Regions from separate parts of the Sporosarcina sp. P16b genome, predicted to be linked through region 4. Evidence: riboswitches for the same ligand, from Rfam matches in the RefSeq annotation. Region 4 holds a riboswitch; each other region holds the start of a gene.

Region 1 (4,831 bases), on a different contig from region 4:
GGATAACCGAGTTCTGAATTTGGGATAAGAACATACCCAACTTCTCTGTAAGATCGAAGAATGGTTCGATTTTTGCCAATACATCACGGGAAACAGATGGCAAGTTTACTGGGTTACGAACCGAACCAATTGTCAAGAAGTTTACTACGTCACGGCTTACGTCAACTGCAACCGATTCTTGTGCTTCGAATGTACTTGCACCCAAGTGTGGAGTTGCTATTACTTCAGGTAATGTCAATAATTTGTGGTCAAGGAATGGTTCTTCTTCGAACACATCCAGTGCCGCGCCCGCCACTTTACCAGCAACAATTGCATCGTATAAAGCATCTTCATCAATGATTCCACCGCGTGCACAGTTGATAATTTGTACGCCGTCTTTCATTTTCTCGAATGCTTCTTTGTTGATCATTCTACGTGTTTCTTTAAGTAAAGGCGTATGAACTGTAATGAAATCAGCTACTTCAAGCACTTCATCTACAGTTCCAATTTCTATGCCCAATTTTTTCGCGATATCTTCCGTTAAGTAGGGGTCATACGCCACTACATTCATACGTTGTCCTCTTGCACGTCTTGCAACTTCAGCCCCGATGCGGCCAAGTCCAATAATTCCCAAAGTTTTGTCTTTCAATTCCACGCCAAGGAATGATTTTCTATCCCATTTATTGTTTTTTAACGAGTTGAAAGCTTGAGGGATTTTGCGTGCCATGGACATCATCATTGCAACTGTGTGCTCGGCTGCAGAGTTTGTATTGCCATCCGGCGCATTCACAACGATAATTCCTTTTTCGGTAGCTGCGTCCAAATCGATATTATCGACTCCTACACCTGCACGACCAATGATCTTTAATTGATCAGCTGCTTCCAACAATTCTTTTGTAACTGTTGTCTGACTGCGTACTAGTAATGCATCGAAATCCTTAATACGTTCTTTCAGCTGATCTGGTGTCAGGTCCGTCTCCATTACTATTTCAAAACCTTCTGCCTGTCGTAATGGGAAAATTCCGTCTTCGCTAAGTGGATCACTAATAAGTATTTTAAAAGCCATGATATTCATTCTCTCCTTCAATTGTTTGTAGTGGATTTTTTTGTTGGAAAAGCTAAGTACAATTGATCGTCTATGTAAGTTGCGCGCTACCCCCCTTATAGGTAAAATAAAAAAGCCTTTCATCCCTTACATATAAGTAAGGGGCGAAAAGCTCAATAAACTAACGCGGTACCACCCTTGTTTTGCTGCAATTGCAGCCTTCATTCAGCATGCGTAACGTGCATGTGACGGATCAGCCTACTAAAATGTTCAGCGAATCAATTCGGAAGTGCCCCCAACCTCGGAATTTGCTAACTTTCACCACTGTGTCAGCTCTCTGGAAAATTCTTTTCAGGAAGGTATGTCTTCGTCAAAATTGTTTAGCAACTATTAATTTAGAATTAATCATAACACGTCAAAAACTATTGTCAATTGCTTTTCCAGAAAAAACGAAAAACTGTTAAACGCGAACGGTATTATTGAATTATTTGTGAACGTTCGTGTTTTGGGAGTTAATTATAAAAAAACATCTTGAATTTAACCAAGTGAAAGGAAATAGCATAAGTCGTCTGAAAGGAAGAAATGCAGGAATAAGTGTTATAGTGTGCGTATACTATTCATTTAGAGGAGTGTTGGAAATTGAAAAAGTTAGAATCTCTTGAGCAATTTGAGCAACTTAAACAAGAGGAGAAGGTGATTTTCTTATTCACTGCAGATTGGTGTGCAGATTGCAGAGTAATTGAACCATTCTTGCCGACATTGGAAACAGAATTTGCAGAGTATGAATTTGTTACAATTGATCGTGATGAATTTATAGATTTATGCAGTCAGTTGGATATATTCGGTATTCCTAGCTTCGTAGCATTCAGCGAAGGAACGGAGACAGGTCGTTTTGTCAGTAAGAATCGTAAAACTAAGGAAGAGATCGAAGAGTTTATTAATAGCTTAACGTAATGGAATGGTTGCCGGCGGGAAGATATGTGGCAATTAAACAAAAGGACTGAAGACAACTGCAGAAGTTGTTTTCGGTCCTTTTTATATAAGGAAATTAGCTACAAGAAGCTTTTATGTCGTGTATTACGTGAAATCTTTTAGTTGTTCCATAAGGATTTTAGCGCCTTTTGGACTGATATATATTCCGTTTGACAATAGTTTGTTTTCATCCATCACATCACCCGTGATAAAACACGCTCTGTTGATCTGATATTTTCTCAAAATAATTCTATCGTCTTCTACGAAAATTTCAATCGGGTCGCCCTTATCGATCGACAAAGAATTTCGAAGTTCTTTTGGAATAACAATTCTACCGAGATGATCCACTTTACGAACAATACCTAAAGACTTCATAAGCTCCTCCTCGAAGAAAAGTAGTGGGTAATTTCTATTATACACCAAAACATATCATCTACAATTTACAAAACTTAAATGCGCAGAACAATTTGATAATTCTGCTATACAATTAATTTATTAATGCTATAATAGTCAGTAATTAAATATTTCTTATCAAGAGAAGCTGAGGGATTTGGCCTGATGAAGCTTCAGCAACCTCTGTGCATACAGGAAGGTGCTACCTCCAACAAGATTGTTGTCTTGAGAGATAAGAACGGTGAACGGTCAACCCTCCTTTTCTTATCTAAGAGAAATGAGGGCTTTTTTGTATAGAAATTGTAATAAATGAAAGTCAAGGGGGAAATAGAATGCCGATTAATATACCAAAACATTTACCTGCAGTAGAATTATTGAAAGAAGAAAAAATCTTTATTATGGATGAAGAACGTGCGACAACACAGGATATCCGCCCAATCAATATTTTAATTTTGAACTTGATGCCTGAAAAAGAGAAGACGGAGTTACAATTGCTCCGATTACTTGGTAATACACCTTTACAAGTGAATGTCACATTTCTTAATACAGCTAGCTATGTTTCGAAAAACGTCAGTCAGAATCATTTAGAAACGTTCTATACCACTTTTGAACATGTGAAAAATCGCCGTTTTGATGGCATGATTATCACGGGTGCTCCAATCGAACTTCTACAATTTGAAGATGTAGTCTATTGGAGGGAGTTGGAAGAAATCATGGAATGGACAAAAACGAATGTTACATCTGTCCTCCATATTTGCTGGGGTGCTCAAGCGGCTCTTTATCATCACTACGGAATTGAAAAGTTCGAGTTGCCAAAGAAATGTTTTGGAGTATTCTCACATGATATTACCGATCCGACAGTAAACTTGGCACGTGGATTCAATGATGTATATGTAGCGCCACACTCACGCCATACCGGAGTTTCATTAGAAGAGATAAAGAATCATCCCGATTTGACTCTACTTTCTGCTTCTGAAGAGGCTGGTGCATTCATTGTGATCTCAAATGATGCAAAACATATTATGGTAACTGGACATTTAGAGTATGATGCACACACATTAGGAGATGAATATGCCCGCGATTTAGAAAAAGGTGCGGACATTGATATGCCTGTAAATTATTATCCGAACGATGATCCATCCAAAGAACCTATAAATACTTGGCGTTCCCACACGCATTTATTATTCTCCAATTGGCTCAATTACTATGTCTACCAGAAAACTCCTTATAACTGGAATTAAAGTAATTAGTGTATAAACCTCTATAGTTTGCACATACTCCGACTACTGGAGGTGTATGCAGTGAACATAGATGAATTTTGGCAATTATCCTTTTGGGAAATGACTATGCGAACGGTGATCTCATTTGTTGTGCTGTTGATATTGGCGCGTTTTATGGGGAAAAAACAAGTGTCCCAATTGACTTTCTTTCATTATGTGACAGGTATAACAATCGGTTCAATTGCGGCCAATTTAGCGGGAGAGTCTGAAACGCCATTCTTGAACGGCTTATATGGAATGGTTTTGTGGGCGACGTTGACAATTATTGCCAATTTCTTATCATTCAAATCCATTAAACTCCGCGTATTACTCGATGATAAACCGATGATTGTCATTCAAAACGGAAAGATTTTGGAAGGTTCCATGCGTAAATTACGGTTGAGTTTCAATGATATAAATATGATGCTACGGGAGCAGTCGGTATTTTCGATGAAAGATGTCAATTACGCGATATTCGAAACGAATGGTAATTTAAGTGTCATGCTGAATGCAAGTGAGAAATATGCTACAAAGAAAGATGTCAAAGCACCAGCACCACCGCCAAAATATATTCCGACTGAAATTATTACTAACGGGATAGTAGAAGAGAAAAATATGAGAGAACTTCAATTAACCGACACGTGGCTAACTGAACAGCTAAAAAAACAAGGGATTTCCAAGCCAGAGCATGTTCTCTATGCAGAAATTCAGACAGATGGTAGTTTATATATTAATACATTAAAATCGACTTGACGTGAAGAGCCCTGATTCAATCAGGACTTTTCACGTTTTTTATAAGATTTCCCAATTTCTTTTTTTTGCTACAACGGTAAGTTTTTCATCTGGACGAACTGCTACTGGGCACCCAACCTTCTCTAAGACTGGAAGGTCGGAAATGCTGTCTCCATATGCGAAGCTATTGTCCCAGTCAACAGTTATTCCTTGTAGGGCTTGGTAAATTTGTTCGTTTTTACGTGTACCTTGAATATGTAGGAATGGCCGATCCATTGCAATCTTTTCACCAATAGAAGGGATGTCTGTACCAATAACTTGATCAAATGTCAGGTGACTAGTGACTGCTTTTAAAAAAGGAGTATAAGCACCAGAAACGAGTAGGACATGGTAACCTTCCTTTCGATGTTCTGTCAGTCGATTAATGACTTGTTCATTGAAGTCAGGCATC
Region 2 (4,831 bases), on a different contig from region 4:
TCATTGACGTCTTCGCTATTTTTGCCACTGTTTTCGGTGTGGCGACATCACTTGGATTTGGAGCTGTCCAAATCAACGCCGGACTCAACTACTTATTTGGTATATCAATCGGCTTCTGGTCCCAGTTCTTTATCATTGCAGTGGTAACGGTTTTATTCCTTGCATCCGCATGGAGTGGACTTGGTAAAGGGATTAAAATTTTATCTAATGCCAATATGTTTTTGGCATTGGCATTGTTAGTTTTCATTATTGCGCTCGGACCCACATTATTGATTTTCAACATGTTCACTGATTCCATCGGTGGCTATTTGGAAAATCTCATTCGTATGAGTTTCCGAACCGCACCACTTACCCCGGAAAATCGTGCTTGGCTCAATGGTTGGACTCTATTCTACTGGTCTTGGTGGATAGCTTGGGCACCATTTGTCGGGATGTTCATTGCCCGCGTATCAAAAGGTAGAACGATTCGCGAGTTTATGATTGGCGTACTAGTTGTTCCTACTGTGCTCAGTATGATCTGGTTCACAGCATTTGGGACGACAGCAATCGAAACGCAAAAAGCTGGCATCATCGACTTGGCTGCGAGTGCAACTGAATTGACGATCTTTGAAATGTTCAGCGAATTACCTTTATCATTCATCATATCGATCATTGCAATCTTATTGATTACATCGTTCTTTATCACATCAGCAGATTCAGCTACATTTGTACTCGGCATGCAGTCGTCATACGGTTCATTGACTCCACCGAATAATTTGAAAGTGATATGGGGCGTCATTCAATCTGCCATCGCCATTATTCTATTATATGTTGGAGGATTGGATGCACTGCAAAACGTCATCATTATTGCCGCTTTGCCATTCTCAATCATACTCATTATGATGGTTGTTTCGCTGTTCAAATCACTCAAAGATGAGAAAAATCGAATACAACGATAGTAAAGAAAAGAACACCGTCGCAAATGCGACGGTGTTCTTTATATATATTAGTTTGCTGCTTTTTCGATGGCTTGTTTCAAATCTGCAATAATATCCTCTGCTGACTCCAACCCTACAGATAAGCGGATTAGCTCTTCGCTAACGCCTGAGTCTTTCAAATCTTCCACAGACAACTGCTGATGAGTTGTGGATGCCGGATGAATGATTAATGACTTCGCATCTCCCACATTCGCTACATGAGACCAAATTTCTACATTGTCGATTACTTGTCTTCCTGCATCGCGTCCACCTTTGATACCGAATACGATAATTGAACCATAGCCGTTTTTCAAATATTTATTTGCTAGTTCCGCTGTTGGATGATCTTCTAGGCCAGTATAGGTCACCCATTCTACTGCTGGGTGTTCTTGCAAGAATGCCGCGACTTTTTGTGCATTTTCATTGTGGCGTGGTACGCGTAAATGAAGGGTTTCCAAACCTTGTAACAAGTTGAATGCACTATCCGGTGATAGACAAGGGCCGAAGTCTCTCAACAATTGTACGCGCAGTTTCGTTGTAAAAGCTGCAGCGGCTGTATCGATTCCGTAACGTAAGCCATGATAGGATTCGTCCGGCTCTGTAAAGCCTGGGAATCTCCCTTGCGTCCAATCGAATTTCCCTGCATCCACAGCTACACCACCGATGGTCGTACCGTGTCCGCCAATCCATTTCGTCGCTGAGTGGATCACTACATCTGCACCGTACTCGATAGGATTTGATCCATAAGGAGACGGGAATGTATTATCTACTAGCAATGGGATTCCATTGTCATGTGCGATGTTCGCAACAGCTTCCACGTCAAGAACTTGCAAACTTGGGTTACCAATTGTTTCTGCAAACAACGCTTTCGTTTTATCCGTAATAGCTGCTTCAAAGTTCTTTGGATCGGACGCATCAACAAACTTCACGTTGATGCCATAGCGTGGTAATGTCACAGCAAATAAGTTATATGTGCCACCGTAGAGATTGCTGGCTGCAACGATTTCATCGCCCGCTTCAGCGATGTTCATAATAGAGAAAGCAATCGCCGCCATTCCAGAAGACAATGCCACTGCAGCTGTTCCACCTTCTAACTGTGCGACACGCTCTTCAAAGACAGCTACTGTCGGGTTCGTAATTCTTGTATAGATATTGCCGGCTTCTTTCAAGGCGAATAAGTTTTGTGCGTGCTCCGTGTCTCTGAATACATAAGAAGTCGTACGATGAATCGGCAAGGCACGTGAGCCTGTTTCTGGATCCGGCTTTTGCCCTCCGTGTAATAATATCGTTTCTGGCTGTAAATTCGTCATAACCATTCCCCTTTTTTATGTATTGATGGAACACCGAAACTCCTCGGACAACTTCCTCCTAGAACTAGACAAGAAAAACACAAGAGGACGATTCGCTAAGTACAGAAAAAGCCATCTTCCATAATAAGAAGAGGGCTCTGCTTTCGCTCATTCCTCCCTTATCTTCCAAACTATTGAAAGTTTGTAGGAAGTAGCACCTTTGCTTTCGCCGGTTGCCGGGCATCACAGGGCCTAATCCCTCCGCCTCTCTTGATAAGAGTATGTCTATTCGTTTTCCATCGTTGAAAAATAGTATACGGCTATTCCTAGTCTATTGCAAGGTAATTTAATTGAATGTTTTGAAATCCGTATTACTTTTAATACATTTGATTAAATTAAGTAAAGTGAAGGCACCGTTGATCAGCGTTCCAGGCGGACGCTTTCCCATGGGCCCGCGGTGAGCCAACTAGGTCGCAAGCTCCCTTTAGTTGTCTCACCTGTCGGGCTGATCCATCGGGAGTCGCCGCCTTCCACGCTGATCAACTAGTTTACTATGCCAATTGTAGTTACGTATAAAGACTTCCATATTTACTAAACTGGAGCCACCTGCCAGAGTAGAAGTGAATTTAATGATTTTTCCACTTATGACTTCACACAAAAAATCACCAGCACAAGTTCATTGAACGATGTGCTGGCGGTTGTGATTGGTTAGAATATGTCCCACCATATTTTCACAGCGGAAGCCATGATGAGTACGGCTAGAATGCTTTGTAGTACTTTGGTGTTTACTATCCGGCTCACTTTTACACCGATCGGAGCGGCAATGATGCTAGCGATAATCAGAACAACAGCTGGTCCATAGGGTACTTGGCCTGTTAAGAGCTTGCCTGATGCCGAGCCCACCGATGACAACAGCGTAATTGCTAGGGATGTAGCAATCGTGACGCGTGTGGGGATTTTTAGTATCACGAGCATAATCGGTACCACGATAAATGCGCCGCCAGCTCCGACGATTCCAGCCGCCAAGCCGACGATAAAGGCTGCACTTGAAGCAATGAAGCGATTGAATGTAATCTCATCGATCGGCTGATTGTCGAGTCCTTTTTTTGGTATAAACATCATAATAGCCGCCATGACGGCTAGAATACCGTAGATTACGTTGACGGTAGCTTCTGAAAGCATACTAGACCCAGCACCGCCAAGTACACTGCCGACTAATACACTGATTCCCATATAAAGGACGAGTGGCTTCAAGATCAGATTACTCTTTCTATACGCTAAAACACCTGAAAGTGATGCAAAGAAAACTTCCACTGCAGTAATTCCGGCTACTTCATGTGGTGTAAATGCAGCAAAACCAAGTAATGCAGGAATAAATAGCAACATTGGATATTTGACAATTGCGCCACCGATTCCAATCATACCGGAAAGGAATGAGCCGACGAATCCAATGAGGAAGATCGTGATAATAAATGGAATTGTCATGATGTCCTCCCTTCTTCCCGACGTAAGAGGGAGACAGCCATTCCCTCTATCCTTAGTTTAACCTTTTTGGATCCAGAATTTAAAGACATCAGACTCTTGTTGCTGATCTTTTATTTCATGATTGCCAGAAGCAGCCCATGCTGTCAGGTCGGATACTGATCCTTTATCTGTCGTATGAATCTCAAGAACTTCTCCTGTTTGCATATCCTTCATTGCTTTCTTTGCCCGTACGATTGGCATTGGACATGCCAGGCCTTTTGCATCTAAAAATGTTGTTGTATTCATATATACCTTCTCCTTTAAATTTTTTTCATATGAATTAAATTACCTATTTACCGTACCGCACAGCGATTCGGGCCAATCTCCATCTCGCGTTGCGTTTCCTCGTCAGGCTGGATTTTCCCCATGTTCGTCTGGCGGATTTCCTGATACGCGTTAGGCTGTGGAGGCAAGTTCCCCGCGACTAACTCTCTAAACTCTTTTTCATCCTCAATGTTCAAGCCGTGATTTTGCTCATACAATACGCCGAGCTTCTCCGACACGCTACCGTCTTCATTCAACTCGTCTATAATCATGAAGTGAGCTGGTAAGACAGTTAAATCCTTCGACAATTCTTTATAGCGGCTATACAATGACTCACGCAAGTCGCCTACCCAATCTTCTGCTAAACCTGCTAAATCAGGACGTCCAATCGAATCAATGAACAAAATATCACCTGTCATCAAATAACTGTCGTCTACGATAAATGAAGTCGAACCAATGGTGTGTCCTGGCGAATAAAGCGCTTGAATATCGATTCTCGTATCACCTATCTGAATGGACATATCGCCTTCTAATGCAGCATATTCAAATACTACCTCTTCGGCATCTTTCGGTGGCAGCCAATACGTTGCACCCGTAGTTTTTGCGATCTGCCGACCACCTGAAATATGATCCGCATGCAAGTGAGTATCGAATACGTTTGTAATCTTCACACCGCGCTGCTCAGCAAAGTCCGTGAACACATTTGTCATACGTGTAGCATCAATGATTGCTGCTTCTCCACCCGACATGACCATGTAGGAAAGACATCCTTTACCAAGACGAACGAATTGATATAGC
Region 3 (4,831 bases), on a different contig from region 4:
TTGAAATTTGAACTTTCCAGGACAACGAATAATTTGTTCTAAATCAGATAAGCTTTTAAAGTATTGGTGTACCCCCAACAACATTCATCCCCTTTATTTAGTATTTACGGTTAAAAAACCTGTTCATTCGTTTTTAAGAAGTCATCCCTACATACAGCTCTGTACTATATATGTGCCCCCATGTAGACATAATTATACGAGTAGGGGAGGACTCTACTCAGCTACAAAGATATTTATTAACTAGTAATATGATAACTCACTTGGCGGCTGAAGGGGAACTAGATCTCGGGTGATAATGTTTAGTCTCTTTATAATGTGGAATAGTATTTATAGAACATCATATAAGGAGTGGTAAGCATTATGGCTAAAATTGCAACAGTACTTGGAGATATGTTCGAGGACTCGGAATACTTGAAACCAGCTGCTGCTTATAAAGAAGCTGGACATGAAGTAGAAGTGATCGGTGCGGAAGCAGGATCAGAAGTAACGGGTATGAAAGAAAATACTAAAGTGAAAATTGATAGAGCAATTGCTGACGTCAAATCGTCAGATTATGACGCATTGTTTATTCCAGGTGGATTTTCACCGGATATTTTACGTGCAGATGATCGTTTCGTAAAGTTTGTCAAAGAATTTATGGATGCAAAAAAACCTGTATTTGCAATTTGTCATGGTCCACAATTGCTCATAACAGCAAAATCACTTGAAGGACGCGATGCAACGGGATATACGTCCATTCGCGTAGACATGGAGTATGCGGGTGCAAAATACGCTGACAAAGAAGTCGTAGTCTGTCAGAATCAACTTGTAACAAGCCGTACACCTGATGATCTTCCAGCCTTTAATCGTGAATCATTAAAACTACTAGAAGAATAAAAAAATTTGAACGTCAAGGTGTAAAAGCCTTGACGTTTTTTTGTTTCTTGCACATTAAACTACTGCTTACAACATACGATAATAGTACATGTTAACAAACATTGAAAAAGATTCTCAATTGTACTTGAAAAAGGTTCTCAATGAGAGTATGATAAAAGCAACGAATAAATCAGAGAGACGATCGCGTCTTACAAATGAAAGGTCGGGGGTCTAACATGTATAAGATTGTTGCGTTGGCGGTATTAGCAGGAATTGTATTAGGTGCAGCAACTGGATTTTCCTTTGGAAGTAAAGAACTGGCGGGTATGTTCGCCGGAATGGCGGCGCTTACGTTTATCGCAGCACCGGCAGCGGTCGTCTATGCGAGTGAAAAGAAAAAATGGCATCAAGCTCATTAATAAAGAAAAGCATTCAATATAATTGGATGCTTTTTTGTATAGATTCAATCGGTCGTGTCTTGCTATAAATGAATTAAAATAACTCGAACTGTCATAGTTAAATTGACTGTTCGAGTTGTATTGTTTACTATTATTGAACTTTTACGCCTTCTACTACTTCTTTTGCAGCATAAAGGGCTTGTTTTACATCCGCAATCAAATCTTCTACATCTTCTACTCCCACTGAGAAACGGAGCAAACGGTCGTCTACTCCACGACGATTACGTTCTTCTAATGGGATATCCATATGCGTCTGTGTAGTCGGATACGTAATGAAGCTTTCCACACCGCCCAAACTCTCGGCGAATGAAATTAAGTTCATATTTTCAAGGAATGGCCCGACCCACTCACTATTTTGTACTCGGAATGATAACATACCACCGATTCCAGCGTAGAGCACGTCGGCAATAAGAGGTTCTTGTTCTAAATAAGAGACCATCATTTTCGCATTTGCATCATGCTGTTTCATGCGTAAATGCAAAGTTTTTAGACCGCGTACGACAAGCCATGAATCAAGAGGAGACAATGTAGCTCCAATCGCATTATGATTGGTAAATAGACGTTCGCATAAATCCTCACCTTTTGCCACGACTAGACCTGCAAGCACATCATTATGTCCACCGATATATTTCGTTGCGCTATGAATGACAATATCTGCGCCTTCCTCAATTGGCCGCTGGAAATAAGGTGTTAAAAACGTATTGTCGACAATTAGCAATAAATCATGTTTTTTAGCCAATTCCGCATACGTACTGATGGCTATGTTTTGCATTAATGGATTTGTAGGCGTTTCCAAGAAGATCGCTTTTGTACGATCAGTAATCGCTTGCTCGACTTCTGAAACATCATCGAACGATAAGTAACGCGTCTTAATATTATACGTTTCTTCATATTGATTAAACAGGCGATAGGTACCGCCATATAAGTCTTCAGGCGCCAATAGTTCCGAACCTGTTTTAAATAAAGATAAAATAAGTTGAATGGCTGCCATTCCAGAACTGCATGCAAATCCTTGGTCACCTGATTCTAGGTTTGCAATTCCATCCTCTAGGATAGAACGCGTAGGGTTTTTTGTTCGTGTGTAATCATATCCCGTGGACTTGCCTAGACCTTCATGGTGGTATGCTGTTGACAAGTATATCGGTGTATTGACTGCTCCGGTTTTCTCATCACTGTGGTTTCCAAGTTGTACTAATCTAGTTTCTAATCCGTTGTTTGTCATGAATATCCATCCCCCCCGGCAAAATAAAAAAGAACCTCTTCTTTTCGAATAGGCCCTCGAACATACAAGTGTATACAGTATTCTCATCTTCAAGGTGGTTGTCACCCTTGGAATTAGCACCGTGCCTATGGCTGGTTGCTGAGACATCGCTGGGCCTATCCCTCCGTCTCTCTCGATAAGAATATTCATAATATAGGAAAAACTGTTGACGGATTTATTCTATCATGCAGATATACTAGATGCAAGTTTCCTTTTAACATCAGTTATTGATTTTTTTGTTTCAGTAAAAGATTTGTTATACTGATAGATACTATTCATAATGGAAAGGAGATTTTCATTTTGGCTTGGGGCTATGTCGCATTGGCGGCTGTTATAGAGATCTTCTGGGTAGTCGGTCTTCGTTATTCTGAAACTGTAATGCAATGGACCGGAACGGTTATGGCGATTGTATTGAGTTTTTATTTCATTATAAAAGCATGTGAAAGATTACCTGCCGGCACGGTATACGCTGTATTTACCGGCTCTGGTGCCGCTGCAATCCTATTAGTGGATATATTCTTCTTTCAAGCAGGTTTTACGTGGGTTACGCTGACCTTCATCGGATTCATCGTCATTGGGGTAGTGGGCATTAAGCTGACAACAGATGAAAAAGCCGATACAGAAGGAGGTGGCTGACAGTGGCTTGGGTGTATTTGGTTATTGCCAGTCTCGGTGAGATTTTCGGTGTGGTGAGTATTAATTATTATTTACAGAAGCGTTCAATTAAAAGACTGTTACTCATTGTGGGGATTTTTGGTTTTGGTTTTGTTTTCCTGTCTCTTGCTATGCGCGAAATACAGATGAGTACAGCGTATGCGGTATGGACAGGGTTAGGAGCGGCAGGAGCCGTATTGATGGGGATTTTGATATTCAAAGAATCTGCTAGCATCAAACGTCTCTTCTTTTTATCGCTCATTATTTTCGGTGCTGTAGGCTTGAAGTTGTTCGGATGAAAGGGGAGTGGCGTAACTGATTTATTGGACAAATTTTGATTTTAATGAATGGATTGTAACAATAGCTGCTACAAAACAGGGACTGTGCTATGCCGGACTAGCTGAAGATAGTGTAGAACGTATGAAGGACTGGTCGTACCGGTTTGATACAGTTGACTTAATAGAAGATGAAACAAAGCTCGGAGTCTATATAAGCAAGATGAAGGAGTACTTATCGGGTACAACGAAAGATTTTTCAGTGATACCACTTGATTTAAAAGGAACATCGTTTCAACTGCAAGTATGGGAAGCACTGCAACGAATACCGTATGGTGAAACTATGACTTATTCAGAAATTGCGGAACAGATTGGGAAATCTTCATCTGTTCGTGCTGTAGCATCTGCAATAGGCAAGAATCCTGTGATGGTTGTGGTGCCTTGTCACCGTGTTATTGCGAAAGATGGCAGTTTGTCAGGCTATCGTGACGGGAGAAACCAAAAAGCGAAGCTGATTTTGCTTGAAAGTACTCACACGAAGATAAATGAATAACAGTATGAAAAAAGAGCCATAAGGCTCTTTTTTATTGTTGCTATTTATGATGGCTGTCGCAAGATATTTGCAGACAACTTACGTTTATCTGTGGACATCTTCATTATAAAACCAACAACAATGATGATTGCAATGAGTAGCCAGATATTGAAGATTCCATGAATAATTGCCATTCCCAAGAAACCTGCAGTCAATAGATAATAACTTAGAGGGAAGAGGACGCGTCGTATGAGTAGCCCTTCCTTGCCTATCAGACCGACTGTAGCCGAAGCAGCCACGACGTTATGCACGCAAATCATGTTTCCGGCAGCGCCGCCGACTGCCTGCATCGCTACAACAATGCCTGCTTGAGCAGTATCAAGACCGATATTACCTGCTGCGCCAAATTGGAACAGTGAAAACATCATGTTGCTAAAGGTGTTACTGCCGGCAATGAATGCGCCGAGCGCACCGACAATTGGTGCAACAATTGGCCAAAACTCTCCGCTTACGACGGAAACGCTTTCAGCTAAAATTAGCGGCATGTTTTCACCGACCAAAGATGCGCTATCTGCAGCCACTTTTCCGGCTGCCAATGAAGTATTCAAAAATATTTTAATCATTGGTACAGCAAATATTAATGCAACTCCTGCAGTAACAGCTGTGTGGAATGAATTCTTCCAAGCAAGTACGTACTCAGAAGGTTTCATACGATACAATAAATAACCGAACAATGAAGCAACAATAAAGAAGAAACCGGGCAGGAATAATGGTGTAGTTGCCGTTGTGATACCCG
Region 4 (4,831 bases):
CAAATAGGGGTAGTTCTCCAGTACGCCCTAAACGATCTGCCCAGTTCACGAAGTTTGTATATTCTTCATGATTAAGTTCTGCTTCTTCCAGAAATGCTTGGATATGTTTAATGAATAAGTCAAATACTTCTACAACGCGATCATTTTTTTTAACAGCTTCTTTTTGCATAATTAAATTCCCCCTAATTAGTTGTTATACTAACATTTTCACTTAGCCTTAACAAAATACTATCTTACTGTTATAAGTTCGTGAAAAGTTAGAATATTTAATCTACACTTTCATCTTATTCCAATGGAAAACCGAAATCAATATACTTTTAGGACTGACTATATCCGATTATTAGATCTATTAGTACTAATTCTTGCTTTTTAATTAACGTCATCCAGTAGACATTATCAATACAGATTAATAATAGTACTAAATCAGTTTTAGGTTTCATATAGGTCAAAAAAAGATAAAAGGCAATTACTAAAAAGTATCTGCTTGAGACATACATTGTTGTTTCCATAAATACTTACTCCAAAAATGGATTGCTAACAATCTTCTATGCTGTATATTTTATTTAATTAGATAATATAAGAAAGGAACTTAATAAAGGGAAGACTTCTTCACTAAGGAGTAAAAAGTAGTTATCGTGCTTATTAAAAGATACTGTTGTACGAATATCACTTATTAATCCCCCATTTCAAAAAAAGGACGAGCGTTCTATGAATACGCTCGTCCTTCTTACCATTATGGTGATTTACTCCAGTGCTCAATGATGAATTCATTGCGCCCTGAACGTGCACGGTTATCTTTGTAATGTTCTTGTTCTTTTATATAATAATCTTGATGGTATTCTTCTGCCCGATAGAATGTTTCTGCGGGGCGGATGGGTGTAACGATAGGTTTTGTGAAAATACCACTTGCAGCTAGGTCAGCTTTTGATTTTTTGGCGGCTTCCCGTTGTGCCTCTGTGTAATAAAAGATAGCGGTAGTGTACGATGAGCCGCGATCGTGAAATTGACCTTCTGCGTCTGTCGGATCAATTTGTTGCCAGTATACTTCAAGCAACTTCTCATATGGGAATAAGGCAGGATCAAATGTGATTTCAACGACTTCCACATGACCGGATGTACCTTTTTTCACGTCGTCATACGTTGGATTATCCAGATGTCCGCCCATATATCCTGACACGACGTCTTGGACACCTGGCCATTCTTTAAACGGTTTCACCATGCACCAAAAACATCCTCCAGCAAATGCAGCCTTTTCAACATTTTGTTCAACCATTGACAACATCTCCTTTTTTATGAAAGCGCGTGCCCAAATCCACTTGTCTAGTAGAGGCGTACACAACCTGTTTGTGATTTAAAAGTCCTTCTTATACTATATCATTGACCGCCTATTCGATGGTAGTTTCACGAGGTTACTAGCAAAGCTTTCTCCTGCATTTTTCTACTTTCTTCTTCCGGTATACGAATGAATTTTACAATGATTGCACTCACTAAGTAGAGACCACTGAAAATCCACACGACCCCTTCCGCTCCAACAAGCCCGATAAACGTTAAGGCGATCGCTGGTGCTACGAATGTTGATAAACCCGCGGAAAAATTCAACACGGACATTGCCGCGCCTTTATCTTCACCCGCCACAGAAGGTACCAATGCACCGATCGGAACGTAGCCCGCTACCAAACCACCCCAAATGAAACCGACAATGCTTGTCGCAACAATGCTACCATTTGTAATCACCGGTATATAGAACAGAAGTGGCGTGAATATTGCACATCCGACTCCACCAAACCAAATGATCGTGTTTTTCCAACCGAATTTGTCTCCAATGAAGCCGAACACTAAATTAAAGATAATATTTCCTAAGAAAAATGTTCCCCATAATTGCAGCCAAGCAGTTGTTTCAATGCCATGTTGTGCCATATGCATGGGTAGGAAAACTGGGAATCCATAAACACTTAAGCTATTGATAACGCGGACAACCCCACCCGCAGCAACTCTCGGGTTTGATTTTAAAATGGTAATACCTTTCAATAATTCTTTGACTGCTTCTTTTTTGTTCGCTAGTTTTTTCTTTTCAAACTTGTCTTTATTGATAACTAAAGCTAAAACCGCACCTAGACTTACCCAGAAAATAGATGTCCACATTGTATTGATGTAACCGAGATATTGGATCGCAACACTTGAATACCACGCACCAAGAACCATCATTCCCGCACAAAATACAAACCAGAACCAACCAACAGCAGAACTCAATTTATTTTGCGGTGTCTTATAAATGACCCATGTCAAGAAAGAATAAGCAAATAACGGATAACCAAAACCTTTAATGAAATAAGTTAAAAGCATGATCGGGTAATTCATCGTAGAGAAACCGTATGTAATAAACCCTGCCGTACCGATAATATAGACGGCTAATCCGATGGCCATTGTACGTTTCGGTCCAAAAACATCTACACAGACGCCTGAAAACCAAGATGACAGTGCGATCGAGATTCCATATACTGTGAATATAGCAGCCGATTGCTGAATCGTTAATCCGCTTTCAATTAAGAATGGGCTTAACCAACCAGCTTCAATTCCATCTCCCATCATAAACAACATCACACCAAAAAAGCCCCAACCTAAGTTTTTCGTGATTCCAATTCTCTCCAACACATCAGTGCCCTCCATTCATATCCGTTTTGTAATGTCTTTACAAAACAAAAAAACTTTCTGTAAAAAAACAGAAAGAGTCGTTGGTATTCATCGCTAGCGCAATATAAATATGCATTCCTCTTTCTATCTTTCAAGCTACGCTTGCTGGATTTGGCACAATTATGTTGCCGAAGTTTCATAGGGCCAGTCCCTCAACTTCTCTCGATAGAAAAATAATATGAAATTAGTAGAATATAATAAAAACAGACCTAATGAACTCACTGTACAGAATATTTAATTTTAAGTCAACCAGTTATTGAAACTTTCTAAATATACTGCCATAGTATGATATACTAATTAGCAAAATCATTTGTTTATATCAAATCTATAAGTGAGCGCTTTTCACTAAAATTGGGATAACCCGAATTCATTCTTTTGGGATGCGCATCCCTTTAGAATAACGGAATTTCAAAATTGTTAATCACTATTTGATTTAGGTACTTTAGCAATGTAAGGATTTCATATTATATTTAAATATTATTCCCGTAGAAAGGACTTGTATAATGCAATCGTATATTGATGTAGAAAATGGTATCGTCCCCTCGGTTTGTTCTCTGGATTGTCCAGACCAATGTGGACTGTTGATTCATAAAGAAGATGGTAAAATCATTAAAATTGAAGGTGATCCCGAACATCCAATCACAAAAGGAAGTATTTGCAACAAAGTTCGGCATATGGCTGAACGGATTTACGATCAAAATCGGATTACTACTCCATTGAAACGTATTGGGGAAAAAGGCGATGGGCAATTCGTTCCAATCAGTTGGCAAGAAGCCATTACAACTATTACAAATGAGTGGAAAAAATTAATTTCTGAAGAAGGGCCAGAATCAATTCTTCCCTATAGTTTCTATGCAAATATGGGGAAACTTAGTTCTAAAGGGATGGATCGCCGTTTCTTCAACCGCCTGGGTTCGAGCCAACTGGACCGAACCATTTGTTCAGTCGCTGGTGAAGCCGGCTACAATTACACGATGGGTGGGCGTTATGGAACGGATCCGGAAGAGATGAAGGATACGAAACTATTTGTTTTTTGGGGCATCAATGCCGTCAGTACGAATATGCACCAAATTATGATTGCGCAAAAAGCGAAAAAGAGCGGCGCTAAAGTTATCGTCATTGACGTCCATAAAAACCAAACTGGGCGCATGGCTGACTGGTTCATTCCCATTCTTCCGGGAACTGACGGAGCGCTTGCACTCGGAATTATGCATATTCTTTATAAAGAAAAGCTAGTCAATCAAGCATTTTTGGAGCAGTATACAATCGGCCATGAAGCGCTCGGTGAACATGTAAAATACTACGATCCCCAAATGGTTTCCACCATCACAGGCGTGCCGGAGAAAGATATCTATGAACTAGCACGGATGTATGGGACTGTCTCCCCTTCCATGATTCGCATTGGCAATGGGTTGCAGCATCATGATAATGGCGGCATGATAGTCCGGACTATCTCTTGCTTGCCTGCATTGACAGGGCAGTGGGAATTAAAAGGCGGCGGGGCGGTTAAATCAAATTCGGACTATTTGACACATAATATCGCCGCACTAGAACGTCCTGAACTTCAGGAGAAACCAACGCGTAAATTCAATATGAATTTGTTGGGACAAGTATTACTGGAGGAACAACAGCCGGTTCGCTCTTTGTATGTCTATAATAGCAACCCCGCTGTTGTCGCACCAGATGCCAATAAAGTACAGGAAGGCTTGGCGCGTAAGGACTTGTTTACAGTGGTTCATGATTTGTTCTTGACAGACACTGCGTTGTTTGCCGATATTGTTCTACCGGCGACATCCGCATTTGAAAACACGGACTTCTATACGTCTTTCTGGCATCACTATATTCATTTGCAAGAACCAGTCATTGAAACCTATGGAGAGAGTAAATCCAACCCTGATGTTTTTAGATTGTTAGCGCAAGCTATGGGCTTTGATGAGCAACCTTTCTTAGATGATGATGCCGAAATGATCAACCAAGCGTTAAGCAATTTGTCCAACCCTCATTTATCCGAAGTGTCGTTTGCCGCATTAAAGGATAAACGCTTTATGAAAGCGAGCGATACATGCAATCCATTGAACCATTTAAAAACGCCGAGCGGAAAAATTGAATTGTATTCAGAACAAATGAAATCGGCAGGATT

Evidence for each region. A riboswitch is a leader RNA that binds a small molecule or an ion and turns the genes downstream of it on or off. The one in region 4 is predicted to bind S-adenosylmethionine.
Region 1: it holds a riboswitch for S-adenosylmethionine, as region 4 does, so the genes downstream of both, metA (homoserine O-acetyltransferase MetA) here and CSV77_RS16205 (MFS transporter) in region 4, are expected to answer to the same signal.
Region 2: it holds a riboswitch for S-adenosylmethionine, as region 4 does, so the genes downstream of both, CSV77_RS11000 (O-acetylhomoserine aminocarboxypropyltransferase/cysteine synthase family protein) here and CSV77_RS16205 (MFS transporter) in region 4, are expected to answer to the same signal.
Region 3: it holds a riboswitch for S-adenosylmethionine, as region 4 does, so the genes downstream of both, CSV77_RS09765 (methionine biosynthesis PLP-dependent protein) here and CSV77_RS16205 (MFS transporter) in region 4, are expected to answer to the same signal.

Annotation. Positions count from the first base shown of each region.
Region 1 is NZ_PDYO01000002.1:496,065-500,895, reverse strand. It holds gene serA (phosphoglycerate dehydrogenase) at 1-1,045, opposite strand, end outside; gene CSV77_RS05530 (thioredoxin family protein) at 1,664-1,978, shown strand; gene CSV77_RS05525 (AbrB/MazE/SpoVT family DNA-binding domain-containing protein) at 2,102-2,371, opposite strand; SAM riboswitch class I at 2,522-2,628, shown strand; gene metA (homoserine O-acetyltransferase MetA) at 2,722-3,630, shown strand; gene CSV77_RS05515 (YetF domain-containing protein) at 3,697-4,401, shown strand; gene CSV77_RS05510 (HAD family hydrolase) at 4,441-4,831, opposite strand, start outside.
Region 2 is NZ_PDYO01000008.1:89,720-94,550, reverse strand. It holds gene CSV77_RS11005 (glycine betaine uptake BCCT transporter) at 1-938, shown strand, start outside; gene CSV77_RS11000 (O-acetylhomoserine aminocarboxypropyltransferase/cysteine synthase family protein) at 986-2,266, opposite strand; SAM riboswitch class I at 2,422-2,525, opposite strand; gene CSV77_RS10995 (sulfite exporter TauE/SafE family protein) at 2,954-3,730, opposite strand; gene CSV77_RS10990 (sulfurtransferase TusA family protein) at 3,788-4,015, opposite strand; gene CSV77_RS10985 (MBL fold metallo-hydrolase) at 4,063-4,831, opposite strand, start outside.
Region 3 is NZ_PDYO01000006.1:172,592-177,422, forward strand. It holds gene CSV77_RS09750 (HD domain-containing protein) at 1-78, opposite strand, end outside; gene CSV77_RS09755 (type 1 glutamine amidotransferase domain-containing protein) at 361-876, shown strand; gene CSV77_RS09760 (hypothetical protein) at 1,092-1,274, shown strand; gene CSV77_RS09765 (methionine biosynthesis PLP-dependent protein) at 1,405-2,535, opposite strand; SAM riboswitch class I at 2,616-2,717, opposite strand; gene CSV77_RS09770 (DMT family transporter) at 2,875-3,210, shown strand; gene CSV77_RS09775 (DMT family transporter) at 3,213-3,527, shown strand; gene CSV77_RS09780 (methylated-DNA--[protein]-cysteine S-methyltransferase) at 3,547-4,056, shown strand; gene CSV77_RS09785 (L-lactate permease) at 4,101-4,831, opposite strand, start outside.
Region 4 is NZ_PDYO01000027.1:5,415-10,245, reverse strand. It holds gene CSV77_RS16220 (dioxygenase family protein) at 1-169, opposite strand, end outside; gene msrA (peptide-methionine (S)-S-oxide reductase MsrA) at 734-1,273, opposite strand; gene CSV77_RS16205 (MFS transporter) at 1,402-2,652, opposite strand; SAM riboswitch class I at 2,773-2,863, opposite strand; gene CSV77_RS16200 (molybdopterin oxidoreductase family protein) at 3,195-4,831, shown strand, end outside.